2 linked regions of the Actinopolymorpha cephalotaxi genome follow. The main gene of each other region encodes a partner of the protein of the gene in region 2 in a complex. Links are inferred from orthologs where the notes say so. Each region holds a gene or a part of one and is shown on either strand. Other genes may lie near its edges. The genes, in order: rplS and rplL.

The links.
Region 1: rplL (region 2) and rplS share a complex: the UniProt entries of both Escherichia coli proteins name them as parts of the 50S ribosomal subunit. The link is inferred for Actinopolymorpha cephalotaxi from one-to-one orthologs.

The regions. Positions count from the first base shown.
Region 1 is NZ_JACBZA010000001.1:1,189,288-1,204,436, reverse strand. What follows is about bases 4,289-7,139. They hold rplS (50S ribosomal protein L19), read right to left. Parts: upstream 5,969-7,139; coding sequence 5,609-5,968; downstream 4,289-5,608. Other genes in these bases: rimM (ribosome maturation factor RimM), read right to left, coding at 7,001-7,139; trmD (tRNA (guanosine(37)-N1)-methyltransferase TrmD), read right to left, coding at 6,189-7,004; lepB (signal peptidase I), read right to left, coding at 4,656-5,585. In the rest of the region: FHR37_RS05500 (thiamine pyrophosphate-dependent enzyme), read left to right, coding at 1-336; araD (L-arabinonate dehydratase), read left to right, coding at 333-2,057; FHR37_RS05490 (ribonuclease activity regulator RraA), read right to left, coding at 2,096-2,851; FHR37_RS05485 (LURP-one-related/scramblase family protein), read right to left, coding at 2,855-3,430; FHR37_RS05480 (DUF2469 domain-containing protein), read right to left, coding at 3,427-3,759; more of rimM, read right to left, coding at 7,140-7,606; FHR37_RS05450 (RNA-binding protein), read right to left, coding at 7,751-8,005; rpsP (30S ribosomal protein S16), read right to left, coding at 8,009-8,485; FHR37_RS05440 (amidohydrolase family protein), read right to left, coding at 8,742-9,836; ffh (signal recognition particle protein), read right to left, coding at 9,833-11,455; FHR37_RS05430 ([protein-PII] uridylyltransferase), read right to left, coding at 11,619-14,057; FHR37_RS05425 (P-II family nitrogen regulator), read right to left, coding at 14,064-14,402; FHR37_RS05420 (ammonium transporter), read right to left, coding at 14,399-15,149. UniProt on the Escherichia coli protein: This protein is located at the 30S-50S ribosomal subunit interface and may play a role in the structure and function of the aminoacyl-tRNA binding site.
Region 2 is NZ_JACBZA010000001.1:4,081,015-4,096,235, forward strand. Bases 4,998-7,920 are described here. They hold rplL (50S ribosomal protein L7/L12), read right to left. Parts: upstream 6,691-7,920; coding sequence 6,304-6,690; downstream 4,998-6,303. Other genes in these bases: FHR37_RS18010 (MlaE family ABC transporter permease), read right to left, coding at 4,998-5,032; FHR37_RS18015 (ABC transporter ATP-binding protein), read right to left, coding at 5,029-6,075; rplJ (50S ribosomal protein L10), read right to left, coding at 6,744-7,361; FHR37_RS18030 (hypothetical protein), read right to left, coding at 7,798-7,920. Outside these bases: FHR37_RS17985 (MCE family protein), read right to left, coding at 1-13; FHR37_RS17990 (MCE family protein), read right to left, coding at 10-996; FHR37_RS17995 (MCE family protein), read right to left, coding at 1,007-2,092; FHR37_RS18000 (MCE family protein), read right to left, coding at 2,089-3,447; FHR37_RS18005 (MlaE family ABC transporter permease), read right to left, coding at 3,451-4,257; more of FHR37_RS18010, read right to left, coding at 4,259-4,997; more of FHR37_RS18030, read right to left, coding at 7,921-8,694; FHR37_RS18035 (hypothetical protein), read right to left, coding at 8,691-9,317; rplA (50S ribosomal protein L1), read right to left, coding at 9,538-10,248; rplK (50S ribosomal protein L11), read right to left, coding at 10,354-10,785; transcription termination/antitermination protein NusG, read right to left, coding at 10,838-11,701; preprotein translocase subunit SecE, read right to left, coding at 11,779-12,039; FHR37_RS18065 (pyridoxal phosphate-dependent aminotransferase), read left to right, coding at 12,488-13,795; FHR37_RS33175 (adenosine deaminase), read left to right, coding at 13,797-15,221. UniProt on the Escherichia coli protein: The binding site for several of the GTPase factors involved in protein synthesis (IF-2, EF-Tu, EF-G and RF3). Is thus essential for accurate translation.

The sequences.
Region 1 (15,149 bases), 2.9 Mb from region 2 along the record:
CTGGCGTTCCAGAACGGCATGTACGGCACCATCGCCATGCACCAGGCGACCTCGCACGGGCGACTCGCCGGCGTGGACATCGGCCGGCTCGACCTGGCCACCTGGGCCCGCGGCCTGGGTGCTGCGGGGTTCGTCCTCGACGACCCCGCGCGCATCGAGGCCGTGCTGACCGAGGCCCTGGGCTGCGGCCGGCCCTGCGTGGTGGACGTACGCACCGACCCCGACGTCATCGCACCGGGACGGCGGCTCTCCGGCCTGCTCGACCCCGGCACACCCTCCGCAGAGCACACCGCAGAGCACCCAGCAGAGCCCACCGCAGAAAGGGAGACACCGTGACCCGCCTTCGCCCCGAGGACCTGCGCAGCCACGCGTGGTACGGCGACCCCGGCCTGCGCGCCTTCGGCCACCGTTCCCGTACCCGCCAGATGGGCATCAGCGCCGATGAGCACCTGGGCAAGCCGGTGATCGGGGTGATCAACACCTGGAGCGAGATCAACCCCTGCCACACCCACCTGCGCCAGCGGGCCGAGGAGGTCAAGCGCGGCGTGTGGCAGGCGGGCGGCTATCCCGTCGAGATGCCCGCGATCTCGTTGTCGGAGCCGTTCCAGAAGCCGAGCACGATGCTCTACCGCAACCTGCTCGCGATGGAGACCGAGGAGCTGCTGCGGTCCTACCCCATCGACGGTGCGGTCCTGCTCGGCGGCTGCGACAAGACCACCCCGGCGTTGCTGATGGGCGCGGTCAGCATGGACGTCCCCTCGATCTTCGTCCCGGCCGGGCCGATGCTGCGGGGCAACTGGCGCGGCACGGTCCTGGGCAGCGGCAGCGACGTGTGGAAGTACTGGGCGGACAAGCGGGCCGGTGTGATCGGCGACCAGGAGTGGAGCGAGCTCGAGGACGGCATCGCGCGCTCGCCCGGCCACTGCATGACGATGGGTACGGCGTCCACCATGACCTCGGCGGCGGAGGCGCTCGGCATGACGCTGCCGGGCGCGGCGTCGATCCCGGCGGCGGACTCCGCGCACGCCCGGATGGCCGCGGCCAGTGGCCGGCTCGCGGTGGACATGGTGTGGAACGACCGGAAGCCGTCCCGGATCCTGGACCGGCGCGCCTACCTCGACGCGGTGACCACGGTGCTCGCGCTCGGCGGGTCCACCAACGCCGTCATCCACCTGATCGCGATGGCCGGCCGGAGCAAGGCCGAGTTGACGCTGGACGACTTCGACGAGCTGTCGCGCCGGGTGCCCGTGCTGGCCAACATCCGTCCGACCGGCGCCTACCTGATGGAGGACTTCTTCTACGCCGGCGGGTTGCGCGGCCTGCTCGCCCAGCTTCGGGACCTGCTGCACCTGGACCGGATCAACGTGACCGGCCGGACACAGGCCGAGGTGCTGGAAGGCGCCGAGGTGTACGACGCGGACGTGATCCGCCCGCTGGACAAGCCGGTGTGGCCCGAGGGTGGCCTGGCCGTGCTGCGCGGCAACCTCGCCCCGGCCGGCGCGGTGATCAAGCACGCGGCGGCCGACCCGCGCTTCCACCGGCACACCGGCCCCGCCGTGGTCTTCGACGGCTACCAGGACCTGCAGCGCCGGATCAACGACGAGTCCCTGCCGATCACGCCGGACACGGTGCTGGTGCTGCGCGGCGCGGGGCCGCACGGCGGGCCCGGTATGCCGGAGTACGGCATGCTGCCGATCCCCGACCGGCTGCTGAAGCAGGGTGTGCGGGACATGCTGCGGATCTCCGACGCCCGGATGAGCGGGACGAGCTACGGCGCCTGCGTTCTGCACGTCTCGCCCGAGTCGCACGTCGGCGGGCCGCTCGCGCTGGTCCGCGACGGTGACCTGGTGACCCTCGACGTGGCCGGACGCCGGCTGAGCCTGGAGGTCTCCGACACCGAGCTGGCCGAACGCCGGGCCACGTGGACGCCGCCGGCACCGGCGTACGGGCGGGGGTACGGCGCGCTGTACCTCTCCCACATCACCCAGGCCGAGGAGGGCTGCGACTTCGACTTCCTCGCCCGCGAGGGCGAGGTCGCCGCGCCGGAGGCCCACTGAGTGCCGGGCAGGTGGCCAACTGAGTGCGGGGCAGGAGCTCAGACCTGGGGCGGGTGGTCCTTCGCCCAGGCGCGGTAGCGCTCCCGGGTCTGTTCGTTCGGCGGGTAGACCCCGGGCAGCGCCGCCCCGGCCTCGATCTCCGCCTGGACGAACTCCTCCAGGTGCTCCTGCGCGACCGCGTCGCGGGCCACCTCAGCGGCCAGCTCACGCGGGACGCACACCACGCCCTCGCCGTCACCGACCAGTACGTCGCCGGGATACACCGGAACCTCCGCGCAGCCGATCGGCACCTGCAGGTCGACGGCGTGGTGCTGGACGAGGTTGGTGGTGGCCGACACGCCCGCGGAGTACGCCGGAAGACCCAGCGTGGCGAACGTCGGCGAGTCACGGACCGCGCCGTCGGTGACCACGCCGGCCGCGCCGCGGCGCAGCAGCCGGGTGCCGAGGATGCCGCCCAGGGACGCCGCCCGGCCCTGCCCCCGGCAGTCCATCACCAGCACCTGCCCGGGCCCGACCGACTCGACCGCCTTGCGCTGCGGGTGCTCGGGGTCGGCGAAGACGCCGAGGACGTCGAGGTCCTCCCGGGCCGGGATGTAGCGCAGCGTGAACGCGGTGCCGACCATTCGCGGCGCCTGCGGGTTCAGCGGCCGCAGGCCGGCGAGGAACGTGTTGCGCAGGCCGCGCGACATCAGCTGGGTGGTCAGGGTCGCGGTCGACACCTGGCGCAGCGCGGCAAGCGTCTCCGGCGCCAGTGGCTCGGTGCCGGCGGGCCGGGACTCGCGGACGTCGGTCATCGGTCAGCGGTCCTGCAGCGCGTCCAGGGCGACCGCCATCGCGCACGCCAGCCGCCGGTCGAGTGCGGGGTCGCGCACGGTCACGTCGTAGCGGTCGCGCAGCCCGAACCGGCGCTCGACCGACATCACCGGCCGGCCGTCCTCGGCGGCGAAGTCGAAGTGGTACGGCAACGGTAGGGAGTCCTGCACCCGGCGCAGGATCGCGAACAGCTGGCTGCGTTCGCGCCCGACGCACTCCCCCACACCCGGCTGGGACAGGTGCCAGGTGGAGCGGAGCAGCGACCGGCGGAAGTCCTTGCGGAACGACCCGACCGGCGAGCCGTCCGCGGCGGTCACCTCGTAGGTCGCGCCGAGGTCGACGACCGACCGGGCCTTGAAGCCGAACAGCGGCGTGTCCGTCCCGTCGCCGGCGTACAGCGTGACCTGTTCCCGGAACGCCATCCGCTTCTGCTGGGCCACGGCGACCAGGACGTCGTCGGTCCAGATCTCGTAGCGGTTGACGGTCAGCCGCAGCTGCTGGCGTACCTCGAAGTGATCGTTGGATCCGAACCTGGCCTGGAAACCGCTCGGGTCCGTCACCGGTCGCCGCCGAAGGGGCCGTCGTCCTTGGGCACGTCGAAGTCGCTCTTGGCCAGCTCCTCGACGTTGACGTCCTTGAACGTCACCACCTTGACGTTCTTCACGAACCGGGCAGGGCGGTACATGTCCCACACCCAGGCGTCGGACATGGTGACCTCGAAATAGGTCTCCCCGCCCTCGCTGCGGACCTTCAGGTCGACGTGGTTCGCGAGGTAGAACCGGCGATCGGTCTCCACGACGTACTTGAAGATCCCGACGACGTCGCGGTATTCGCGGTAGAGCTGGAGCTCCATCTCGGTTTCGTACTTCTCGAGGTCTTCGGCGCTCATCGCGCGCGCTCCCCTCCCCGAGCTCGGTTCCCCGTCGTCACGCTCACCAGGTCCTCGCAGTCGGTCGGTTGGTCGTCGGCCGGCCGGTCGCCGCCCGGAACGGAGGCCGTCCCGGCACCATTCTGGCCCATGACGCTGGACCCGCCCGGCACGGACCCGGCCGGGGCCGATCCGTCCGTTTCGTCCCCGGCTTCCCACTCGTCCGGCGAGGCCGGAACCGGTCCGCTGCGGGCGGCTCCCGCGGCGCGCCGGACGTTGATGTAACGCAGCCGGTGCTCCGGACACGGTCCGTACCGGTCGAGCGCTGCCTGGTGGTCGGCCGTGCAGTAGCCCTTGTGGGTGGCGAAGTCGTACGCCGGATAGTGCTCGGCCAGCTCGCACATCAGCCGGTCGCGGGTGACCTTCGCGATCACCGAGGCGGCGGCGATGCAGGCGATCACCCGGTCGCCCTTCCAGACCGCGAGGCCCGGGGCGCCGAGCCCGTCGACCGGGAAGCCGTCGGTGAGGACGTACGCCGGCCGGGTGTCCAGCGCGAACAGCGCCCGCCGCAGCGCCTCGATGTTGACCCGGTGCATGCCGAGCCGGTCGCACTCGGCGGGGGGTACGACCACCACGGACCAGGCGACCGCCCGCCGGACGATCTCGGCGTAGCAGCGCTCGCGGGCCGCGGCGGTCAGCAGCTTGGAGTCGGCGAGCCCGCGTATCTCACCGCGACTCCCCTCGGGGAGGATCACCGCCGCGGAGACCAGCGGGCCCGCACAGGCACCCCGCCCGGCCTCGTCGACGCCGGCCACGGGGGTGAGTCCGCCACGGACCAGGGCGCGTTCGTACGCGTAGAGGCCGGAGTCTCGCCGGACCACCACTCGGCGTACGGCTGGCATGGCCTGACCTCCCGGTCAGCGATCCGCCCGGGACCGGCGGCGGCGTCGCGCCAGCCCGCGCCGCAACCCGGCGAGCGGGAACACGACACCTGCACCGGCCAGGACGGGCACGGCATCGGTCAACGGAGAAGTCGGGGGAGAACTCAGCGAGCCGGCCGGCGCACGGGGACCACTGGCCAGGCCGGCGTCGCCGTAGGCACCCGGCCGGGTGAGCAGGTCGACCCGGTCCAGCGGCCACACGATCACGAACGCGCGGCCGACCACGTGGTCGATCGGGATGGTTCCGCCACCGGGGTCACCCAGGTGGGAACGGGAGTCGGCGGAGGCGGAGCGGTGGTCGCCCATCACCCACAGCCGGTCCGCCGGGACGCGGATGTCGAACGCCATCGCCGACGGCGGGTCGCCCGGGTGGAGGTAGCCGCCCTCGGTGATCGGCTTGCCGTTGACCGTCACGCGGTTCTGCTTGTCGCAGCAGACCACGTGGTCACCGGGCAGGCCGATCACCCGCTTGATGAAGTCCTTCTCGCCGACGGTGGAGAAGCCGAACAGCTCGCCCACCCGGTGCAGCAACTTCTGCACCGACCCGCTGGGCGGAGCGAGGTCGACCTCGCTCTCCCAGGAGTCGGCACCGTTGAACACGATCACGTCGCCGCGCTGGATCTCGCCCAGGCGGTACGACAGCTTGTTGACGAGCACCCGGTCGCCGGGGACGAGGGTGTTCTCCATCGACTCCGACGGGATGTAGAACGCCTGGACCAGGAAGGTCTTGATCAGCAGCGCGAGACCGAGGGCCAGGACCACGAGGACGGGGAGCTCGCGCCAGAAGGAGCGCTCCTTGCCGTGGTTACGCCGGGCCTCGCCCTTGTCCGACCCGTCGTTGGACCCCACAGTCGACGCCCTCCCGGTTGCCGGCTCGCGGCCGGCAGCGATCTCCCGTTCATCCACCCGTCGAGCCTAGTCCGACAGGCTCAGTGCGCGGCGGTGGACTCGCGCTTCTCCTTGATCTTCGCGGCCTTGCCGCGCAGACCACGGACGTAGTAGAGCTTCGCGCGGCGCACGTCGCCGCGGGTGGCGACCTCGATCTTGTCGATGATCGGGGTGTGCACGGGGAACGTGCGCTCCACTCCGACGCCGAAGCTCACCTTGCGGACCGTGAAGGTCGCCTTGAGCCCGGCACCGGCACGCCTGAGGCAGACGCCCTGGAAGACCTGGATCCGGCTGCGGTTACCTTCGACGACCTTGACGTGCACCTTCAGCGTGTCGCCGGCCTGGAACGCGGGAACGTCGCTGCGCAGGGAGGCGGCGTCGACGGCATCGAGCGAACTCATGTCTTCTCCTCGTGGTGCCACAGGTCACCATCGGTAGATGGTTGGTACGTGGTGATGCGATCGGGCCAGTGCCCGGGCGCTCCCCCTGAGGCAGGAACGCGTGTGGCTGGACCCGCAGGTGGGCAGCCAGCGGCCAAGTGTGGCATACCGAGCTGGGAACGCCCACAGCGACCCGGAAAGCCGAGCCGGTCCGCCCGGCTTGGGCGGGTCTCGGCCGGGATCAGCCGCCCGGCTCGTGCCCCGGCTCGTGGTCCGGCCCCTGATCCGGTTCGGCATCCTCCCGGGCCTGCTCCGCGATCACCTTCCGGTCCTGGGCGTCGAGCCCTCCCGCGGCCAGCCGGCGCAGCAGGTCGGGCCGGCGCCGCGCCGTCCGCCGCAGCGCCTCGTCCCGGCGCCAGCGGGCGATCCGTCCGTGGTGGCCGGACAGCAGGACGGGCGGGACCTCGCGGTCGCGCCAGTTCGGGGGCTTGGTGTAGACGGGGTACTCCAGGAGTCCGGCCATGGAGCCGGTGCCGTGGGACTCCTCGGTCAGCGACTCCGGGTTGCCGAGCACCCCGGGCAGCAGCCGGGCGACCGCCTCGACGATCACCAGGACGGCCACCTCGCCGCCGGCGAGAACGTAGTCGCCGAGGGACACCTCGTCGACCCGCATGCGACTGCCGGCGTACTCCACCACCCGCTGGTCGATCCCTTCGTACCGCCCGCAGCCGAACACCAGCCACGGCTCGGCGGCGAGTTCGGTGGCGAGGTCCTGGGTGAACGGCCGGCCGGCCGGCGTGGGTACGACGAACCGCGGCTGGGCACCGTCGGGCGGGGCCAGGGTGTCCAGCGCCTCACCCCACGGCTCGGGCCGCATCACCATGCCGGCGCCGCCGCCGTACGGAGTGTCGTCGACGGTGCGGTGCCGGTCGTGGGTCCAGTCGCGCAGGTCGTGGACGCGCAGGTCGAGGATGCCGCTGTCGACCGCCTTGCCCACCAGCGACAGCCTCAGCGGGGCGAGGTAGTCGGGGAAGATCGAGACGACGTCCAGCCTCACCGGGAACCCTCCGGTCCCCCGCCGGGCACGTCGGGCACGTCGGGCACGTCGGGCACGTCGGGCACGCCGTCAAGCTCGTCGCCAGGCACGTCGTCGTCCTCGACATCACCCAGGAGTCCCGGCGGCGGGTCGATCAGCACCCGCCGGTGCTCGAGGTCGACCTCCGGCACGATCGCGGCGACGAACGGCACGAGCACCTCGCCCGCGTCCGGCGTGCGGACGGCGAGCAGGTCCTGCATCGGCAGGTGCACGACCTCGGTCACCTCCCCCACGTTCTCCCCGGCGACCGTCACGGCGGCGAGCCCGACCAACTGGTGGTCGTAGAACTCGTCGGGGTCCTCGGGGCGCTCGTCGTCGGGCACCTCGGCCACCAGGTCGGTTCCGCGCAGCCGCTCGGCGCCGGTCCGGTCGTGTACGCCGTGGAAGTACGCCAGCAGCCGGCCGCTGCTCCAGCGCACCGCGTCGATCCGCAGCTCACCCTTGTCGGTGGCGAACGACGCGCCCGGCACGAACCGCTCCTCCGGCGCGTCGGTGCGCACCTGGACGGCGACCTCGCCACGGAGCCCGTGGGCACGGCCGATCCGGCCGACGAGCAACTCCATCAGACAGCCTCCGAGGGGCGGGACGAGCGGGTCACGACCGCGGCCGGGGCGCGGGCGCGAGGGGTCAGGACGTGCGAAGGGCCGGCGGCGCCGCGTTCGGCCGAACCGAACGGGACGCTGCCGGCCCCAGGCGTTGCTGTCTGGTCAGCGGCCGCGGCCGCTGCGCGCGCCGACCTCGACGAAGTCGATGCGCGGGCTGCGGCCCTTGTCGAGCGCACCGACCACCGTGCGAATGGCCTGCGCGGTGCGGCCGCGACGTCCGATCACCCGGCCGAAGTCCTCCGGGTGTACGCGGACCTCGAACGTGCGACCGCGCCGAAGCTCCCGCGTGCTCACCCGGACGTCATCGGGGTGGGCGACGATGCCGCGGACGACATGCTCCAGCGCCTCGACCAGCATGGATCAGGCCTCGCTCTCGCCCTGCGCGGCCTCGGTGCCGGCGGACTCGCCGGTGGCCTCGGCCTGGTCGGCGGGCTTGTCCTCGGCCTTGGGCTTGCGGGCCGCGGACTTCTTGCTGACGGCCTCGCCCTGCGGCTCGGAGTGAGCGTCGCGCAACGCGTCGTCGAACAGCGCACGCTTGTCGGCCTTGGGCGCCGGGACCTTCAGCGGCTCCGGGGCGGGCTCGCCCTTGAACTTCTGCCAGTCACCGGTGCGCTTCAGGATCGCGAGAACCGGCTCGGACGGCTGCGCCCCCACGGACAACCAGTGCTGTGCACGCTCGGAGTCGACCTCGATGAAGCTGGGGTCGCTCTTGGGGTGGTACTTGCCGATCTGCTCGATCGTCTTGCCGTCGCGCTTGACTCGCGAGTCGGCCACGACGATGCGGTAGTAGGGCGCACGGATCTTGCCCATGCGCTTCAGCCTGATCTTGACGGCCACGAGTGTGGAGTCTCCCTGTGTGGACGAAAGGGTGATCGGGCGGCGCCGCGTGGGGTGCGGAACCGACCTCTCGAAGGGAGCCGGCCGGCCGCGGAGGTGAGAGGGCTACGCGACTGACGGACTCGGCCGCCCATTGTGCCAGACGGGACGCCCGGCGTGGCCCGCACGGGTGCACCGAGCGGAACGACGAGTGGCCCGGACGCCGCGGATCGGGGTGAACCGGACGTTTCCCCCGCACCTTCGCCGGGCTCGGGCCCTACGCCACGACCCGGCCGCGCAGCACCACCCGGACGGGATCGGCCAGCGTGCGGAGGTCGGCCACCGGGTCGTCGGCGTAGACCACGAAGTCGGCCGGTGCGCCCTCCTCCAGCCGGGCCGGCCGGCCGAGCCACTCCCGAGCCCGCCAGGAGCCCGCCGCCAGCGCGTCGTACGCCGACATGCCGGCGTACTCGGCGAGCATCCGGATCTCGGTCGCCACCAGACCGTGCGGGAGTACGCCACCCGCGTCGGTGCCGGCGTAGATCGGGACCCCGGCCTCGTAGGCGGCCCGCAGCGTGCCGTCGACCCGGGCGTGCAGGTCGCGCATGTGCCGGGCGTACGCCGGGAACTTCGCCTCGCCCTGGGCGGCGTACTCCGGGAAGTTGTCGATCTGCCGGCGGGTCGGCACCAGCGCCACCTGCCGGCGGGCCATCTCGGCGATCAGGCCGTCGGTGAGGCCGGTGCCGTGTTCGAGGCAGTCGATCCCGGCGGCGAGCAGGTCGGGCAGCGCGTCCTCGCCGAAGACGTGCGCGGTCACCCGGGCGCCGAGCTCGTGGGCCTTCGCGATCCCGGCGGCCAGCGCGTCGCCGGGCCAGCAGGGCGCGAGGTCGCCCACGCCCCGGTCGATCCAGTCGCCGACGAGCTTGACCCAGCCGTCGCCGCGCGCGGCCTGCTCGGCCACGGTGTCCACGAGTTCGAGCGGCTCGATCTCGGTGCCGTAGTTGCGGATGTAGCGCTTGGTACGGGCGATGTGCCGTCCGGCCCGGATGATGCGGGGCAGGTCGTCGCGGTCGTCGATCCAGCGGGTGTCGGCGGCGCTGCCCGCGTCCCGGATCAGCAGCGTGCCGGCGTCGCGGTCGGCGACCGCCTGCTGCTCCTGCACCGGCGGCGGCACGGCGCCGTCGGCGTCCAGGCCGACGTGGCAGTGGGCGTCCACCAGGCCGGGTACGACGTAGCCCTCGCCGATCAGGTCGGCGTCGCGCACCGGCGTGTGGCTGATCCGCCCGTCCACGACGTACAGGTCGCGGTGTTCGCCCTCGGGCAGGACGACACCGCGTACCCGCAACGCACCCTCAGAGCGCGTGCCGCTCACTTGCCGTCTTTCGGCAACAGGTCGCGCAGCTCCTTCGGCAGCTCGAAGCCCTCCGGCACGTCGGCCGGGGAGTTGAGGTCGGGCAGCCCGTTGCCGCCGAACGCGGCCGGGACGCCACCCTGCTCCTCGCCCTGCTCACGGACGGCCACCGCGTCGGCGGCCTTCTGTGCCCGCTTGGCCGGGTTGCCGGAGCGTCCTCCGGCGCGCTGGTTGCCCTTGCCCTTCTTGCCCTTCTTGCCCTTGCGGTTGCCGCCACCGCCCATCGCGCCGCCCATGCCCGGGATGTTGGGCATCCCCGGGATGTTGGGCATGCCCTTGCCCTGGCTGAGCTGGCTCATCATCTTGCGGGCCTCGAGGAACCGCTCCACCAGCAGGTTGACGTCGGAGACCGTGGTGCCCGAACCGTTGGAGATCCGCAGCCGGCGTGAGCCGTTGATCAGCTTGGGGTCGTCCCGCTCGGCCGGCGTCATCGAGCGGATGATCGCCTCGATCCGGTCCAGCTCCCGGTCGTCGATCTGCTCGACCTGGTTACGGACGTCGCCGAGGCCGGGAAGCATGCCGAGGATCTTCGACAGGGAGCCCATCTTGCGGACGGCCTGCATCTGGGCGAGGAAGTCCTCGAGGGTGAAGCCGCGCTCGGTCTTGAGCTTGTCCGCGACCCGGGCGGCCTGCTCCTCGTCGAAGGCCTTCTCGGCGGTCTCGATGAGGGTGAGTACGTCACCCATCCCGAGGATGCGGGAGGCCATCCGGTCGGGGTGGAAGACGTCGAACTCGTCCAGCTTCTCGCCGTTGGAGGCGAACATCACCGGCCGGCCGGTCACGTGCCGGACAGAGAGTGCGGCGCCACCGCGCGCGTCGCCGTCGAGCTTGGACAGCACCACGCCGTCGAAGCCCACGCCGTCGCGGAACGCCTCGGCCGTGGTGACGGCGTCCTGGCCGATCATCGCGTCGACGACGAACAGGATCTCGTCGGGCGAGACCGCGTCCCGGATGTCGGCGGCCTGCTGCATCATCTCGGCGTCGATGCCGAGCCGGCCCGCGGTGTCGACGATCACCACGTCGTAGAGCTTGGAGCGGGCGTGCTCGATGCTGCGCCGCGCCACCTCCACCGGGTCGCCCACGCCGCTGCCGGGCTCGGGCGCGAAGACCTCGACCCCGGCGCGCTGGCCGACGACCTGCAACTGCTCGACGGCGTTGGGGCGCTGCAGGTCGGCGGCGACCAGCATCGGGGTGTGGCCCTGGCCCTTCAGCCACAGGCCGAGCTTGCCGGCGAGGGTGGTCTTACCAGCACCCTGCAGACCGGCCAGCATGATCACGGTCGGCGGGGTCTTGGCGTACCGCAGGCGACGGGTGTCGCCGCCGAGGATCTCGATGAGCTCCTCGTTGACGATCTTGATGACCTGCTCGGCCGGGTTGAGGGCCTGGTGGACCGAGGCTCCCCGCGCCCGCTCCTTGAGCTGCGCGATGAAGGCACGCACGACCGGCAGCGCGACGTCGGCCTCCAGCAGCGCGATCCGGATCTCCCGCGCGCTGGTATCGATGTCGTCGTCGGTGAGCCGGCCCTTGCCGCGGAGCCGCTTGAACGTCGCCTCGAGGCGATCCTGAAGGGTGGCGAACACGGTGGCAGTCTGGTCCTCGTTAGACGTGGTGGGGTCCTGGCCAGGGTAGCCGTCCGGGCGCCCGCGGTCGGCGGCGCCGGAGGTTTGGCGTTGATCTCACCCGGTTTCGGTAGGTCGTCCCCACTGTGTCACCGCGTCGTGCCCCTGTCATCCGGGGCCGCTGTCATCGGGGCTCTGGATCAAGCGCCGCGCGGACCGACTCGGCCACCCTCGCCGCGACGGCCTCCTCCAGCGGGCCGCCCAGGGGCCGGGTCAGGTAGAAGACGTCCACCGCGTTGTCCGCCCAGGTGCTCACGTGCGCGGACCGGACCGAGCACCCGGCAGCGGCCACCGCCGCGCAGACCTGGTGGAACAACCCCGGCCGGTCGTGGGCGCGTACCTCCAGCACCGTGGCGGCGGCCGACGCGCCGGGCTCCACCCGCACGTCGGCCGGGCGGCGTGCCGACCGCGCGGCGTGCGCGGCGTCCATCCTGGCCACCCGCGGGGCCACCCGGTCACGGCCGGACAGCGCGGCGTCCAGGCGTTCGCGCAGCACCGCGGGGTCGGGCGGCTCCCCCGCGACGGTCCAGATCGACACCCCCACGTCGCCCTCGGTGTGCCCGTCGGCGTAGACCCCGGTGTCGTCCTCGACCCGAACCTCGGTGTGTACGGATGCCGAGCGCACCGACAGCCGGGCGAGCGCGAGTACGCCGGCGACGGTGGCCAGCGACCCCACCCGGCCGGGCGCGACGACGGTGATCCGGAACGGTTCCCCGTCGACGTCGGGCGGCTCGACCACGACGCCGGGCAGCTTCTCCCGGGCGAGCGCCCGCTGCCACTGCGCGAGCGGACCCGGCGCCGGTACCTGGCCGCGTTCGAGGTGCCGGCGTACGTGCCCGACGAGCCGGCCGACCAGCGCGGCCCGCCACGGCGTCCAGGCCGCCGAACCGGTGGCCCGGGCGTCCGCCTCGGTCAGCGCGGCCAGCAGGTCGAGGGTGTCCGCGTCGCCGACCACGGCGGCGACTCGGCGGATCGTGGTCGGGTCGTCGAGGTCGCGGCGGGTGGCGGTGTCGGCGAGCAGCAGGTGGTGGCGGACGAGCAGGACGAGGGTCTCGGTGTCGGCCTCTCCGAACCCCCACCTCGGTGCCAGCCGGGCCGCGATCTCGGCACCGGTCACGCTGTGGTCGGGTGCCGGGCGTGCCGGGCGTCCGTCGCGGCTGTCCCGACCGCCCTGACCGACGGGCCCGCCCTTGCCGAGGTCGTGCAGCAGCGCGCCGACCAGCAGCAGGTCCGGCCGGTAGACCCGGCGCACCAGCCGGGACGCCTCCACGCAGGTGTCCAGCAGGTGCCGGTCGACGGTGTGCCGGTGCACCGGGGAGTACTGCGGCGCGCACCGCACCCGGTCCCACTCCGGCACCAGGTCGTTCACCAGCCCGGCCTGGTCGCAGGTCTCCCACACGGCGAGCAGGTCCGGGCCGGTGCCGAGCAGCGCGGTGAACAACCGGCGCGCCTCCGCGGGCCACGGTGTCGGAAGTGTGCCGGGGGTGTTCCCCAGCCGGTCGGCGGTGTGCGGCGCCAGCAGCAGCCCGTGGTCGGCCGCCGCGTACGCCGCCCGCAGCGGCAGCAGCGGGTCCGCGCCGACGCGTGCCTCGGGCGCCAGCACGACCTCGCCGTCGACGGCGGCGACACCGGGCGCCAGCGGGGTGAGGGCCGGGCCGGGACGTGGGCGGGTACGGCCGGTACGGCGGCCGGACCGGCCGGCGAGGGCCCGTCCAGCTCGCCGCCAGGCGATGTCGGCGGTGTGGCTCATGGTGCGGCCGAGGTGGTAGACGTACCGCAGCAGCGCGTCGCGGTCGGGCAGTCCGCAGCCGGCCGCCACCTCCGCCTGCAGGTCGGCGCGCAGCCGGTCGGTGGGCCGCCGGCCGCCGACCTCGTGCAGCACGTCGCGTACGTCGAGCAGACCGGACCGCAGCCGGGCGACGTTCGCCTGGGGTACGTCCACCAGCCAGGTGGCGGCCAGCGCCCGCATGACGACACCGTCGCGCAGCCCGCCGCGTGCCTCCTTCAGGTCCGGTTCCAGCAGGGCGGCGATCTCGCCGACCCGGGCGGCGCGTTCGCGGCAGCTCTGCTCCAGCTCCGGAAGCCGGCGTGGCGCGGTCCGCCGCCAGTTGGCGAGCAGCGTGGTCCGCAGCTGGATCGTCAGCGCCGCGTCGCCGGCCACGTGCCGGGCGTCCAGCAGGGACAGGGCGGTGCGCAGGTCGGCGGCGGCCGCGTCGGAGGTCTCGGTGATGGTGCGGACGCTGTGGTCGAGGGCCACCCGGTCGTCCCACAGCGGGTACCACAGGCGCTCGGCGATCCCGGCGACGTCGGCACAGCGGTCGTCGTACAGCAGCAGGACGTCGAGGTCGCTGGCGGCGGACAGTTCCTCCCGGCCGTAGCCGCCGAGCGCGACGACCGACACCCCGCCGGCGGTGGGCGGGGTGCCGGTCTCGGCGAAGGCGTCGGCGAGCAGCGTCCGCAGCCGCTCGTCGGCCGCGTGGGTGCGCGCGGCCCGCGAGCGGCCGACCTGGGTCAGCCGCTCGCGGGCCGATGGCGCCGGCGAGAACGCGGGGGTGGGTGGCATCGCCGGCTACAGCGCCTCCGGCCCGTGCTCGCCGGTTCGCACGCGTACCACCGTCTCCACGGGTACGACCCACACCTTGCCGTCGCCGATCTTGCCGGTGTGCGCGCTCTTGGCCACGACGTCCACGATGTCGTCCACGTCGGCGTCGTCGACCACGATCTCCACCCGGACCTTGGGCACCAGGTCCACTTCGTACTCCGCGCCCCGGTAGACCTCGGTGTGCCCCTTCTGGCGGCCGTACCCGCTCGCCTCGGTGACCGTCATGCCGGAGACTCCGAACGTCTCCAGGGCCGCGCGTACCTCGTCCAACCGGTGTGGCTTGATGACGGCGGTCACCAGCTTCATCGGGTCCAGCTCCCTTCCTTCTGCTCCGCCGGCGCGTCCGCCGGCCCGTCCTCTTCGCCCTGTGCCGAGTCCCGACCCGAATCCTCCGAGGTCGCCTCCGGTGCCTGTCCCGGCGTCGACGCAGGCGCCGACTCATGCGCCGGCTCGGGCGAGGTGACGACGCGTGCACCGTGCTCGGGCCGGACCGCTGCGCTCCGGGACAGCCCGTGGGTGCGCGAACCGCCGCCGATGGTGCTGAAGTCGTACGCCGTCTCCGCGTGCTCGGTGAGGTCGATGCCGCTCACCTCGTCATCCTCACTGATCCGGAAGCCCATCGTCTTGTCGATGACCTTGCCGATGACGAACGTGAGGCCGAAGGAGTACGCGAGCACCGCCACCGCGGCGACGACCTGGCGCCACAGCTGGTCGAACCCGCCTCCGTAGAACAGCCCGTCCACCCCGGCCGGCGCCGCCGCGGAGGCGACGAAGCCGATGATCAGCGTGCCCGCCAGGCCGCCGACGAGGTGCACGCCCACCACGTCCAGGGAATCGTCGAAGCCGAACTTCGTCTTCAGCCCGACGGCCAGCGCACACAGCATGCCCGCGGCCAGGCCGACCAGGATCGCGCCCAGCGGGGTGACCGACGCACACGCCGGGGTGATCGCCACCAGGCCCGCGACCGCACCGGACGCCGCGCCGAGAGTGGTGGGCTTGCCGTCCCGGATCTTCTCCACCAGGATCCAGGCGAGCAGCGCGGCCGCCGTGGCG
Region 2 (15,221 bases):
GCACGCGGATCATCGGCCGCCTCCGGGGAGCCGGGGTGCGGCGGGAAGCGGCACCAGGTTGGGGATGTAGGTGTCGAACCACGGCCCGGTGCCCAGGGTGTTGGTGAACACCCGCAGGAACGGCGCCAGCAGCCGGATGCTCCGGTCCAGGCTGTCCTGGTTGGCGCGGAGCATGCCGACCACGGACGCCAGCCGCTTCAGCGCCGGCTCCAGCCGGGCCTGGTTGTCCGCCACCAGGCCGCTGATCTGCGCCGACAGCTCCTGCGCGGTGACCAGCAGCTGGTGGATCAGCGCCCGCCGGGCGCGCACCTCGCGCAGCACCAGGTCGCCGTCGCGGACCAGCGCGACGAGTTCGGTGTCCCGGTCGGCGAGGACCCGGGACACCTGGTTGGCGTGCGCGAGCAGCCGGTGCAGTTCCTCATCCCGCGAGGCGATGGTGCGCGACAGCCGGGACAGGCCGTCCAGTGAGCCGCGGACCTCTGCCGGCGTGCCCGCGAACGTCGTGCTCAGCGTGTCCAGCGCGGTGGCGAGCTGGGCGGTGTCGATCCGGCCGGTGGTGGTGGCGAGGTCGCCGAACGCCTCGACCACGTCGTACGGCGAGACCGTGCGCGACTGCGGGATCTCCGTCGCCGGGTCCAGCCTGCCCGGCCCCGACGGCACCAGGGAGAGGTACTTGCGGCCGAGGAGGGTACGGATCCGGATCGCCGCGCCGGTCTCGCGCCCGAGCCGCACCCGGTCGTCGGTGATCCGGAACTCCACCCGCACGTGCGACCCGGCGAGTTCGACCGCGCGGACGTGCCCGACCTTCACTCCCGCGACCCGGACCTCGTCGTCGGCCCGGAGCCCGCCGGCCTCCCCGAACCGCGCGGCGTACGTCGTACCACCGCCGATCAGCGGCAGGTCGGCGGCGTGGAACGCGACGTAGACCAGCGCGGCGAGCACGAGCAGGCCCACCGTGCCGACGGTGGTGTAGTAGCGCGGCGTCCGTGACCTCATCGCCGGCACCTCATCGCTGACACCTCGCGTCGGTGACGTGCAGGCCAGCCCGCGGAAGCGCCTGACCCGACGGCAGCACGATCCGGCCGTCGAAGTCGCACAGGTAGAAGTTGAACCACGAGCCGTACGTCGCGGTCCTCGTCAGCTGGTCGAGCTTGCCGGGCATCCGCCGCAGGGTGCGCTGCACGAGGGCGGAGTTGTCGTCCAGGGTGCCCGCCACCCGGCCGAGCTGGGTGACGTCGGTACGCAGGTCCGGTCGGGCGTCGCGCAGGAGTCCCGCGGTCTGCCGGTTGAGCGCGACGATCGAGCCCAGCGAGTCGCCGATGGCCTTGCGGTCCTCGGCCAGCCCGGACACGAACCGCTGCAGCTGCACCACCAGGTCGGACAGCTTCTGGTCGCGCTTCGCAACGGTGGCCAGCACGGTGTCGAGGTGGTCGATCAGGTCGCCGATCACCTTGTCCCGGTCGGCGAGGGTGCTGGTGAGGGACGCGGTGTGCGCGAGCAGGCTCTCCACCGTTCCGCCCTCGCCCTGCAGCACCTGGATGATCTCGTACGCCAGCTGGTTGACGTCCTGCGGCGAGAGTGCGGCGAACAGCGGCTTGAAGCCGTCGAAGAGCACGGTCAGGTCCAGTGCAGGGCGGGTCTGGGCGACCGGGATGGTGCCGCCCGCCGGCAGCGGTGCGGCGCCGCCCGCTCCCTCCGTCAACGCGACGTAGCGCTGCCCGACCAGGTTGCGGAACCGCAGGGTCGCCAGGACGCTGCGGGCGAGCACCTGGTCCGCGGCGACGGTGAACGTCAGCCGGGCCAGCGCGCCGTCGCCGCCGCGCCCGGGCAGCACGTCGATCGCGCGCACCTCGCCGACCCGGACGCCGGCGATGCGTACGTCGTCGCCCTTCTCCACGCCGGTCACGTCGGTGAACACCGCGTGGTACTCCCGGGTGGCGCCGAGCCCGACGTTGGCGATGGTGACCGCCAGCAGTGCGGTGGCCAGCGTGGTCACGGTGACGAACACGGCGAGCTTGGCCGCCGCGGCCGCCGTCGTCCGGTCGGACATCTTCGAGCGGATCCGCGCGCGGCGCGGGAACGATCGGCTCATCCGACACTCACCTGCGTCCCGCGGAGCAGCGGGCCGTACAACAGCGTGGTCACGTCGGGCACGTCCTCCGGCGGGGTACGCAGCACCGGTGCCACCAGGGCGTTCACCACCCGTTGTTCGCGCGCGGTTCCGGCGTACCCGCTGGACAGGTCGAACACCGGAGCGGCGCCGGGGCCGGTCGCGCCGGAGCTGGAACCCGGCCCCTCGACTCCCTCCCGTACGCCACTGCCCGGCGCCGGATGGGCCTGGGAGTACGGCGGGTCCGGCAGCGAACGGCAGCCCGGCCCGCGGTCGTCGTCGTAGGCCGGCCGGTCCCGCGGCCCGTACCCGCGGTGCTGGTCGACGAGCTCCAGCGTGATGTGCAGCGACGGCGCGCTGCCCGGATAGTGCTCGCCGCCGCCGAACGCGTCGTCGATGCGGGGCACCCAGTTCGCCAGGCCCTCCAGCAGGCAGGAGTACTCCGGGGAGTACGTCGCCAGCAGGTCCAGTGTGGGCCGGCTCACCTCGCCGACCCGGATCAGGCCGGCCTCGTTGTCGGCCAGGAACCGCCGGGTGGACGCGCTGGTGCCGGCGAGGTCGGTGAGGAAGTCCTCCAGCACCCGCTGCTTGACCACGACGGTGTTCCCGGTCTTGGTGGCGTTGCGCAGCAGCCGCACCAGGTCGGGGGTGGCGTCGGCGTAGACGTCCGCGACGTCGGCGAGGGCGGACACGTCGTGGGTGAGCTGCGGCAGGTGCGGGTCGAGCTTGCCGAGGTAGTCGTTCAGCCGGGTGAGGTTGCCGCCGATCCGGTCCCCGCGCCCCTCCAGCGCGGTGGCGAGCGCCGCCAGCGTCGCGTTCAGCTGGGCCGGGCGGAGGGTACGCAGCAGCGGGTAGACGTCCTCGAGTACGGCGGCGAGCTCGATCGCCACGCTCGACCGGTCCGGCCCGATCACGTCGCCGGCCGCGAGCCTGCGCGTCGCCGGCGTGGGCGGCAGGACGAGTTCGACGTACTTCTCCCCGAACAGCGTCTTCGGCACGATCCGGGCGGTCACGTTGGCGGGGATCGCGGCCAGGCTGTCCGGCGCCAGCGCGAGGTCGACCCGGGCCCGCCGGCCGTCGGAGGCGACGTGGCGTACCTCCCCCACGATCAGGCCGCGGACCTTCACGTCGGCCTGCCGGTTCAGCTCCAGCCCCACGTGGTCGGTCTCCAGGGTCACCTCGGCGGTGTCGGTGAACGCCTGGGTGAAGAACGCGTACGTCAGGCCGCCGAACCCCACCAGCAGGGCGAGGAAGACGATCCCCAGCGCCCGCGGACCGAGCCGTTCCGAGCGACGCAGCCGCCCGGCCACTCGCGCCAACCGCGTCCGACCGGCCATCGCCTACCCCGCCAGCCGTACGGACGTGCTCGCGCCCCAGATCGCCATCGACAGCGCCAGGTCGACGACGTTGATGACCACGATCGACGTACGCACCGCCCGGCCGACCGCCACGCCGACTCCCGCCGGACCGCCGGTGGCGTGGTAGCCGTGGTAGCAGTGGATCGCGATGATCACCACCGCGAAGATCAGCACCTTGCCGAACGACCAGAGCACGTCGTGCGGCGGCAGGAAGAGCCGGAAGTAGTGGTCGTAGGTCCCGGCACTCTGCCCGTAGCCCGCCGTGACGACGAGCCGGGTCGCCGCGTACGACGAGAACAACCCGACGACGTACAACGGAACGACCGCGAGCAGCCCGGCGACCATCCGGGTGCTGACGAGGAACGGCAGCGACGGGACGGCCATCACCTCCAGGGCGTCGACCTCCTCGCTGACCCGCATCGCGCCGAGCTGGGCGGTGAAGCCGCAGCCGACCGTCGCCGCCAGGGCGATGCCGGCGATCAGGGGGGCGATCTCGCGGGTGTTGAAGTACGCCGAGACGAAGCCCGCGTAGGCGGAGGTGCCCAGCTGGTCGAGTGAGGCGTACCCCTGCAGGCCGACCTCGGTGCCGGTGAAGAACGCCAGGAACGCGATCACCCCGACCGTGCCGCCGACGACGGCCAGCGCCCCGGTGCCGAAGCTCACCTCGGCCAGCAACCGCAACACCTCGCGGCGGTACCGGCGGCAGGTCGCGGGAATCCATCCGGCCGCGCGCAGGTAGAAGGCGAGCTGGTCGCCCAGGGTGTCCAGGCCGCGCAACGGGGTTCCCACCTCAGCCGCCCTTCGGTGGGACGACCTGGAAGTAGACCGCCTGCATCACGAAGTTCGCGAAGAACAACAGCATGAACGTGATCACCACGGTCTGGTTGACCGCGTCGCCGACACCCTTGGGCCCGCCGCCGGCGTTCAGGCCCTTGTACGACGCGACCACCGCGGCGACCAGACCGAACACCAGCGCCTTGACCTCACCGGCCCACAGGTCCGGCAGCTGCGCCAGGGCGGTGAACGACGCGAGGTAGGAACCCGGCGTGCCGCCCTGCAGGACGACGTTGAACACGTAGCCGCCGATCACGCCGACCACGCTCACCAGGCCGTTGAGGAAGACGGCGACGAACATCGCGGCGAGCACCCGGGGTACGACCAGCCGGTGCAGCGGGTCGATGCCGAGCACCCGCATCGCGTCGATCTCCTCCCGGATCGTGCGCGAGCCGAGGTCGGCGCAGATCGCCGACCCGCCCGCCCCGGCGATCAGCAGCGCGGTCGCGATCGGCGCAGCCTCCCGCACCACCGCGAGCACCATCGCCGCGCCCGCGAACGACTGGGCGCCGAACTGCCTGATCAGGCCGCCCACCTGCAAGGCGATGACGGCGCCGAACGGGATCGCCACCAGTGCCGTCGGCACGATCGTGACCCCGGCCAGGAACCACGCCTGGCGGACGAACTCCTGCCACTGGAACGGCCGCCGCGGCAGCCCGCGTACGACGTCCAGCCCGAACGCGAACAGCCGGCCGCTCGCCTGCAGCGGTGCCGTCAGCTGCCGGCTCATGGCCCGTCTCCCCCGGCGGCCCCGGCGGCGGCCTCAGCCGGCGCCGCCGGCTCACCATCCGACGTGGCCGGTACGGGTGGCGCCGTGACCGCCGGCGCGCCCGGGTCGCACCCCTCGAACGACCCGGGCGGCGGGGTCACGTCGTTGGCGGCACACCACTGGCCGGGCGGACGCTGACTGGGCCTCGGTGCACCGTCGGACGGCCCGAGCTGGAGCGGGATCGGCGGCAGCGCGGCCAGCTCGGCGCCGGCCGCGGCCTCGGCGGCGAGCTCGTCGGCGTCCTTCTCCTCCGACATGCCGATCGGGCCCACCCGCTGCGCGTTGAGGAACTGGCGTACGACCGGCTCCTGCGAGCACAGGCACATCTCCCGCGGACCGAACATCGCGAGGTGCCGGTGGTAGAGCAACCCGATGTTGTCGGGCACCGTGCGGGCGGTGTTGATGTCGTGGGTGACGATGAGGAACGTCGCGCCGGTCTGCTGGTTGAGGTCGACGATCAGCTGGTTGAGGTACGCCGTCCGCACCGGGTCCAGGCCCGAGTCGGGCTCGTCGAACAGGATGATCTCCGGATCCAGGACGAGCGCCCTGGCCAGCCCGGCCCGCTTGCGCATCCCGCCGGAGATCTCGCCGGGCAGCTTGCGCTCGGCGCCGAGCAACCCGACCATCTCGATCTTCGACAACACGATGGAACGGATCTCGTTCTCGGACTTGCGGGTGTGTTCGCGCAGCGGGAACGCCACGTTGTCGTAGAGGTTCATCGAGCCGAACAACGCGCCGTCCTGGAAGAGGACGCCGAACAGCCGGCGGACGCGGTACAGCTCCCGCTCCCGGCAGGTGGCGATGTCGTGGCCCTCGATGTGGATGTGGCCCCGGTCCGGTTTGAGCAGCCCGACCAGGCACTTCAGGAAGACCGACTTCCCGGTGCCGGAGGGCCCGAGCAGGACGCTGATCTCACCGGACGGAAGCGTCAGGCTGACGTCGCGCCAGACCGGCTGCCCACCGAAGGACTTGGTGAGCCCGTCCACACGGATCTCGACGCCCACCAGAACTCCTCACTGCTGGCTGGGGCGCGTACCGGCCGCCGCAGACCCCCCGGTGGCGGCGACCGATACGCACGCCCCCCTCAACGAGCCGAAGTTGGGGAGGTTACGGCCGCGCGGACGACAAAATTTCCGGTCCGGGGACGCGAAGAGGGCGGCCACCCCATTGGGGTGACCGCCCTCTTCGCGGACGTACGACCGCGGCCGCGTGGGCCGCGTGCGATGCGTCGCTTACTTCAGGGTGACCTTGGCGCCAACGGCCTCGAGGGACTCCTTGGCCTTCTCCGCGGTCTCCTTGTTGGCCTTCTCCAGGACGGGCTTCGGCGCGCCCTCGACCAGGTCCTTGGCCTCCTTCAGGCCGAGGCTGGTGAGCGTGCGCACCTCCTTGATGACCTGGATCTTCTTGTCGCCCGCAGCCTCGAGGATGACGTCGAACTCGTCCTTCTCCTCCTCGGCCTCGGCAGCGGCGCCGCCGCCCGCCGGGCCCGCCGCGACGGCGACCGGAGCGGCCGCGGTCACGCCGAAGGTGTCCTCGAACTGCTTCACGAACTCGCTGAGCTCGAGAAGCGTCATCTCCTTGAACGCGTCGAGCAGCTCGTCGTTGCTGAGCTTAGCCATGAGTGGCGTACCTTCCGTGTGTCGTGCAGTGGTGACGGTCAGACCTGGTCAGGTCAGGACTCGCTGGACTCGCCGGCGTCCGACGCGTCGGAGCTGGCTTCCGGTGCGGCCTCGGCGTCGGCCTCGGGGGCGGTGTCGGCACCTGCGGCCGAACCCTCCTCCTCGACCTTCTGACGCAGCGCCTCGGCGAGCCGGGCGGCCTGCGACAGCGGGGCCTGGAACAGCGAGGCGGCGCCCGAAAGCGACGCCAGCATCGCGCCCGCGAGCTTCGCGAGCAGGACCTCGCGGGACTCGAGGTCAGCGAGCCTGGTGATCTCGTCGACGGCGAGGGACTTGCCCTCGAGCACACCGCCCTTGATGACGAGATTGGGGTTGGCCTTGGCGAAGTCACGCAGACCCTTGGCGACCTCGACCGGGTCGCCGCTGATGAACGCGATGGCCGAGGGACCGACGAGAAGCTCGTCGGCGATCTCGACTCCCGCCTCCTTCGCCGCGATCCTGGTCAGCGTGTTCTTCACCACGGCGTAACTGGCGTTGTCACCGATGGAGCGCCGCAGTTCCTGCAGCTGCTTCACGGTGAGTCCGCGATACTCGGTAAGGACCGCGCCGGCGGAGTCACGGAACTGGTCCGTGAGCTCTGCGACGGCGGTTGCCTTGTCCGGCTTCGCCATGGATCTCCTTCCTCGGGGGGCCTGCGACCGCGGCCCGCGAAGGAACCCACACAATGCGAAAAGCCCCGTACGCATGCGTACGGGGCGAACACGAACTCGAGGGCCAGGACTCCGCTCGCGGTGGACCCGCGACCCGGAAACCTGATCTTGACTTCGTAACCACGTGACGCCTGCGCGGGCCGCCCGACGTGCGGGACCTTCAGCCACCCCGGAGGGAGGCAAACCAGCGGTCTTCGGCAGCGGCCAGAATACGGGACACCTCCCCCGGCCGCCAAATCGGCCTCACCCTCAGGCGTGTGTCGGTCCGCACCCAGGTCCGGGGATCGCTCGATTCTCCCCCGGAAGAACGCGATCTTTCCCGCTACAGGACCAGGGTCGCGATCACCGAGCCGATGCTGGGGACATCAGGCCATCGGCGATCCTGGCGCGTCTCCACCTACCGTCGGAGCACCGGGTGGGACTCGACCACCTGCACGCCCGCGTCCACGTCGAAGGTGACCGGAACGATCGGCTGTGGCGGGACGGTGTCCACGACGACCGTTCCCGTCCAGCGCACCTGCAGATGCACCTTGCCCTGGCCGGCCATCCCGAAGGTGTTCGTCACGTAGTAGCCGGGGTGGCCATATGGAAGTGTGCCGTCGAACTCTCGCCCCGCCCCCTTGACGGTGTGCTTGGCTCCGTTGCCGTCCTCGAAGGTCCAGGTGTAGTCCGGTGTGGCGGTGATCTGGCCGTGTAGTTCGAAGCTGCGTCCCTGCGATGGCGGGACCGTGATGTCGAAGGTCTGCGTTCCGGGATCGTCGACGGAGACGATCGTCGGCAGGTTGACCAAAGTCTTCGGAGCTGGATGCAGTGAGATCTTCGGCTTGGGCAGGTTGCGCTGGATCTCGTACTTGAAGTCGTAGCTGAGTTGCTCGATCGGAACCCACTCCGGGGTGGGGTAGCAGTCTGCCGTCCCGTGCCACTTCGAGCGGTCCCCGCGGTCCTTCCACTGATAGCGGACGACCGAGCGCACGTAGATCGGCTCTCGCGGATTCGGTGACAGGTCCGGGTTGCACCAGATCGCCAGCGGGTCGCAGTCACCGATCCCGGCACCCTGGCAGTCCCATGCCGGCTGGTTGATCAGGACCTCCTGCACCCAGTCGTTCGGACCGGGTGGTTGCGAAGGCGTGGGCGTGCCCTTGGGCGGTTGGTAGTAGCCCTTCCCGGACTCGCTGTACTGCCAGCCGACGTCCCCACGCGGGATGTCCGCGTGCGCGTCCGGGGCCACCAGCCCGAACGCCAGCAGGAGAAAACTGCCCAGCGCGACGCCGATGCCTCTCCTCGTTGCCCTCATTGCGACTTCCCCCCGGCTGTCAACTGCCAGTTGCCGCTGATCTTCCGCACGCCGTATGTGTACGTCACTCGCTCGGCCGGCCCCTGGTTGATCACCGAGCCGGCGGAGTTGTACTGCTTCCAGGCGGTGGAGAGGGAACGTACGCGCACCATGTAGGTCCCACCGGATTCGGAGAACACCTCGACGTGGTTCTGGGTGTAGAGACCTCCGACGAACTTCCCGCCACCGCTGTACGTGGACCTGATACTGGCGACGAGCTGCACGCAGTCCAGACATCCGCTGGTGTACATCTGGCGGAGCTTTGAGACGTTGCCGTTCTCGATCGCCTTGTTGACCGCGCCGACGTACTGCGTCACGAAGCCCTTGACCGCGGCGGCGTCCGGGCCGGTAGGCGTCGGCCCGAACGTCTCGATCCTGCCGGGCTTCGCCGGGCTGTCCGAGGGCGTCGGGGTCGGTGTGGCCGACTTCGAGGGGGTGGGCTTGGCGGTCGGGGTGTCCAACGTCGTCGGCTGCGGAGAGTCTCCACCACACGCCGTCACCGACAGTCCGAGAACGACACCCGCGGCGACCGCGACCATCCTGGTCGCCGCACGCCCGTTGGTCAGCCCACCTGTGAACCGCAAGACCGAGTACCCCCGTAGCCCGTCGCCTCGTCACCCGTCCGGGACGAGGCGTCCACATCCTAACCGCGCGTGATCAGCACCCGGAAGCACCGAACGAAGGTCTGACGCAGAAATGTCACCGGGCGTTGCCCCGGCACGGCGACGACTTCCGGCACGTCGTGCGGTGAAAGCAGAACGCCCCCGCACCGAGTGGTGCGGGGGCGTTCCGGACGGTCGAGCGTCAGGCCTGGGCCTCAGCGGTCGAGACGGTCTTGGCCGGGTCGATCGGAACACCCGGGCCCATCGTCGTCGACATCGTGACCTTGCGGATGTAGCGGCCCTTCGAGGCCGACGGCTTGAGCCGCAGCACCTCGTCGAGGGCGGCGCCGTAGTTCTCCGCCAGCTGGTCCTCGGTGAAGGACGCCTTGCCGATGATGAAGTGCAGGTTGGAGTGCCGGTCCACGCGGAACTCGATCTTTCCGCCCTTGATGTCGGTCACGGCCTTGGTGACGTCCGGGGTGACGGTGCCGGTCTTCGGGTTCGGCATCAGACCGCGGGGGCCGAGCACCCGGCCGAGCCGGCCGACCTTGCCCATCAGGTCCGGCGTGGCGACAACGGCGTCGAAGTCGAGCCAGCCGCCCTGGATCCGCTCGATCAGGTCGTCGGAGCCCACGTGGTCGGCGCCGGCGGCGATGGCGTCCTCAGCCTTCTGTCCGGTGGCGAAGACCAGGACCCGAGCGGTCTTGCCGGTGCCGTGCGGAAGGTTGACGGTGCCGCGCACCATCTGGTCGGCCTTGCGGGGGTCGACACCGAGACGCATCGCGACGTCCACGGTCTCGTCGAACTTCTTGCCGGCGTTCTGCTTGGCCAGCGCCACCGCCTCGCGGGGGTCGTGCAGGGCGGCCTGGTCGACCTTCTCGGCCGCGGCGCGGTAGGACTTGCTGCGCTTCATGATCACTCCTTGCGATCGCTGGTGGAGTCGTGGTGCGGGCCAGCGCGGGCCCTCCCACGGACACCGGACCGGAGTCCGGCTGAATAGTTCTGGCTGCCGTACGGGCTACTCGGAGACCGTGACGCCCATCGACCGCGCCGTACCCTCGACGACCTTCATGGCGGCGTCGATGTCGTTGGCGTTCAGGTCGGGCATCTTCATCTCGGCGATCTCGCGCACCTGGGAGCGCGAGATGGTGCCGACCTTCGCGGTGTGCGGGGTCGGCGAGCCCTTGTCGAGGCTGATGGCCTTCTTGATCAGCTCCACGGCCGGAGGGGTCCGGGTGACGAAGCTGAACGACCGGTCCTCGTAGATCGTGATCTCGGCGGGGATGACGTTGCCCCGCTGGGACTCGGTCGCGGCGTTGTAGGCCTTCGTGAACTCCATGATGTTGATGCCGGTCGGGCCGAGCACCGTACCCACCGGCGGGGCGGGGGTGGCGGCGCCAGCCTGCAGCTGGAGCTTGAGTACGGAGGCGATCTTCTTCTTCGGAGGCATAGGTGTTCGGGTCCTCTTGGGTGGTGAAAGCGGGCGAGGGTCGGCCGGGCCGTCAGACCTTCTGGATCTGCGTGAACGACAGCTCCACCGGAGTCTCCCGGCCGAAGATCTCGACGAGGGCCTTGACCCTCTGTGCGTCGGGGTTGAGCTCGGTGATCGTCGCGTGCAGGGTCGCGAACGGCCCATCGACCACCATGACCGAGTCGCCCACCGCGAAGTCGACGACCTCGGCCTTCTTCTTCTTGTCCGGCTCCCCCTTGGTCTCCTCGACCTCCGGAGCCAGCATCTTCTCAACCTCGTCGAGGCCGAGCGGCACCGGCTGGTGGGCGTGGCCGACGAAGCCGGTCACCGAAGGAGTGTGCCGGACGGCCGCCCACGACTCGTCGGTGAGGTCCATCCGGACCAGGACGTAGCCGGGGAGGACGGTGCGCCGCACCATCCGCCGCTGGCCGTTCTTGATCTCCGCGCGCTCCTCCTGGGGAACGACCACCTCGTAGATGTAGTCCTCCATGTTGAGGGACTGGATGCGGTTCTCGAGGTTGGTCTTGACGCGGTTCTCCATGCCCGAATAGGTGTGGATCACGAACCAGTCGCCGGGCTTGGACCGCAGGGCCGCCTGGAACTCCGCGAGTGCGTCCTCCGCGGTGGGCTCGGCGTCCTCGGTGGGCTCGGCCGCGGTGTCGCCAGAGTCGTCGGCGGTCAGGTCCTCGGTCGCCTCGCCGGCGCCGGCCTCGGCCGCGTCGCTCTCGTCGGCACCGGCCTCGGAGCTGATCTCCGGGCTCGTCTCGGGGCTGGTCTGCTCGGAGTCGGCCGAGGCCTCGTCGGCAGGCTCGCCGGCCGGGGTGTCGGCGTCGGCAGCTGCCTGCTCCGAATCCGCGCGCTGCAGGTCGCGGATCTCGTCGTCGAGGTCGGACACTCTTGGTACTCCGTCTTCTTCAGCGATTTCTTGATCGTCCGGCGGTGGTACGGGGCTCTCGGGCGGCGTACGCGCCGTCAGCCGAAGATCTTGAACATCAGCTGGCCGATGCCCAGGTCGAGCAGCGAGACGATCGCGATCACCACGAGCACGAAGACCAGCACCACCGACCAGTAGGTCGTCAGCTGGTCACGCGTGGGCCAGATGACCTTGCGAAGCTCCGCAACCACCTGGCGGTAGAACAGGCTGACGCGTGCGACGGGACTACCGCCGCTTTCGCCCTTCTTGTCCGGGCGAGCACGCTCCGGGGTCGCGGTGGATCCGCGGGTCTCCGTCACTTTCGTCCTCACCGGTCTCTGGCCCGGCCGGACACTCCGCCCGGGCTGGGCGGTCGCACTACATGAGGAACGAACGAACGTCCCCGTTAGTGCTACCACCCACGCATCGTCCGCCGGGGGCGACGCGCGCGACTTCGGCCAACCGGCCGAGGCCTGCAGGGCAGGAGGGACTCGAACCCCCAACCGCCGGTTTTGGAGACCGGTGCTCTACCAATTGAGCCACTGCCCTACGGAGATCGGAAAGCCTCCACGTGGCGCGCGCCAGCACAATGTCCTGGGCACGCTTCGGAGAGGTCCTCAGACCACCGATGGAAGAGTGTACGGGGTGGCGGCGCCGAAGGTCGAACCGACCCGGGCGGTTTGTACCACCCCCCCGATCCGGCGGAGACTCGCCGACACCCTCGCCCCGCCACCGCGCGTACGCCCGCGAGGTGCCACGATAACTGTCATGACCAGCCCCGAGACCAGCCCCGAGACGAGCCCTGAGACCAGCCCCAGGAGCGGGCAGTCCACGCCGGCCGTGGACGAGTCCCTCGCAGCACCCGCGAGCGACCGGGCCAGGATCGCCGCCCGGGTCGCGGCCATCGCCGAATCGGCCACGCTGGCGGTCGACGGAAAGGCGAAGGCACTGAAGGCGGCCGGGCGTCCCGTGATCGGGTTCGGCGCCGGCGAGCCCGACTTCCCCACCCCCGACTACATCGTCGACGCGGCCGCCCAGGCCTGCCGCGATCCGCGCAACCACCGCTACACCCCCGCCGGCGGACTGCCCGAGCTGCGCAAGGCGATCGCGGCGAAGACCGAGCGCGACTCCGGGTATGAGGTGACGCCGGCCCAGGTGCTCGTCACCAACGGCGGCAAGCAGGCGATCTACGAGGCGTTCGCACTGCTCCTGGACCCGGGCGACGAGGTGCTGCTGCCCGCGCCGTACTGGACCACCTACCCCGAGTCGATCGGCCTCGCCGGCGGCGTGGCGGTGCCGGTGCTCGCCGACGAGACCCAGGACTACCTCGTCACCGTCGAACAGCTGGAGGCCGCCCGCACCCCGCGGACCAAGGTCCTGCTGATGTGCTCGCCCTCCAACCCCAGTGGCGCGGTCTACCCCGTCGAGCGGCTGCGCGAGATCGGCGGCTGGGCCGCCGAGAACGGCCTGTGGGTGATCACCGACGAGATCTACGAACACCTCACCTATGACGGCGAGAAGTCCGCGTCCCTGCCGGTGCTGGTGCCCGAGCTCGCCGACCGCTGCATCGTGGTCAACGGCGTCGCCAAGACGTACGCCATGACCGGCTGGCGGGTCGGCTGGCTGATCGGCCCCACCGACGTGGTGAAGGCCGGCGTCAACCTGCAGTCCCACGCGACCGGCAACGTCAGCAACGTCGCGCAGCGAGCCGCACTCGCCGCGGTGTCGGGTGACCTCTCGGCGGCGGCGGAGATGCGGGACGCGTTCGACCGGCGCCGGCGCACCATCGTCGAGCTGCTCTCGGAGGTGCCCGGCTTCACCTGCCCCACGCCGAAGGGCGCGTTCTACGCCTACCCGTCGGTGAAGGGCGCGCTGGGCAAGCTGATCCGCGGCCGCCGGCCGGCCACCTCCGCCGAGCTGGCCGAGCTCATCCTGGAGGAGGTCGAGGTCGCGGTGGTTCCGGGCGAGGCGTTCGGCACGCCGGGCTACCTGCGGTTCTCGTACGCGCTCGGCGACGACGACCTGGTGGAGGGCGTCACCCGGATCCAGAAGCTGCTGTCCGAGGCGCAGAACTGAGGTGAGCGGAGCCCGCCCCGGCGTACGCCCGCTCGGCACGCTGCCGAAGGCGCATCTGCACCTGCACTTCACCGGGTCGATGCGGCACGGGACGCTGGTCGAGCTGGCCGGGCAGCACGGCCTCCACCTGCCCGACGCGTTGCGCGACGAGTGGCCGCCGCGGTTGCTGGCCACCGACGAGAAGGGCTGGTTCCGCTTCCAGCGGCTGTACGACATCGCCCGGTCGGTGCTGGTCACCGCCGACGACGTACGCCGGCTGGTGCGCGAGACCGTCGAGGACGAGGCGCGCGAGGGGTCGGGCTGGCTGGAGATCCAGGTCGACCCCTCCGGCTACGCGAACCGGTTCGGCGGCATCACCGCGTTCACCGAGCTCGTCCTGGACGCCGTACGCCAGGCCGCCGACCGGACCGGGGTGGGCGTCGGGCTGGTGATCGCCGCCAACCGCACCCGGCACCCGATGGACGCGCGGACGCTCGCCCGGCTGGCCGCGCAGTACGCCGGGCACGGCGTGGTCGGGTTCGGGCTGTCCAACGACGAGCGCCGGGGGCGGACCGAGGACTTCGCCCGGGCGTTCTCCATCGCGACCGAGGCGGGACTCGGCTCGATGCCGCACGGCGGTGAGCTGTGCGGCCCGGACAGCGTGCGCACGTGCCTGGACCTGCTCGGCGCGACCCGGGTGGGCCACGGCGTGCGCACGGTGGAGGACCCCGCGCTGCTGGACCGGGTAGCCGAGGCCGGGGTGCCGCTGGAGGTCTGCCCGGCGTCCAACGTCGCGCTGGGCGTCTACCCCGAGGCCGACGTGGTGCCGCTGCGGAAGCTGTTCGACGCGGGGGCGCGGATCGCGCTGGGCGCCGACGACCCGCTGCTGTTCGGGGTGCGGCTGGTCGGGCAGTACGAACTCGCCAGAGGGCTCGGCTTCACCGACGCCGAACTCGCCGAGCTGGCCCGGATGTCGGTGCGTGCCTCGAGGGCGCCGGCACCCGTGCGGGACCGGCTGCTGGGCGGCGTGGACCGCTGGCTGGCCGAACCGGCGGACGGGATCGCCGGCGGCGAGCGGCCGGAGGTCTCGGAACGGCCGGAGGTCTCAGAACGGCCGGAGGTCTCGGAACGGCCGGAGGTCTCGGAACGGCCGGAGGTCTCGGAACGGCCGGAACGCGAGCAGATCCGGGCGGGTGGCGGCGCTCCCCCGTCCGACGCCGGCGAGCCGCAGTGGTGGTGGATCGACCGGCTGCAGGCGCTCGGCCTCCCGGTCGACGACACCCTCGGCGCCGGCATGGACGGCGTCGTCTACGCCGTGGACGACGACACGGTGGCGAAGGTCTGGTTCCGTCACTCACCGGCCGCCCTGCACCGGCTGCGGGACTTCTACGCCGACCTGGACGCCGCCGGTCTGCCGTTCGCGACGCCGTGCATCCACGCCGTCCGG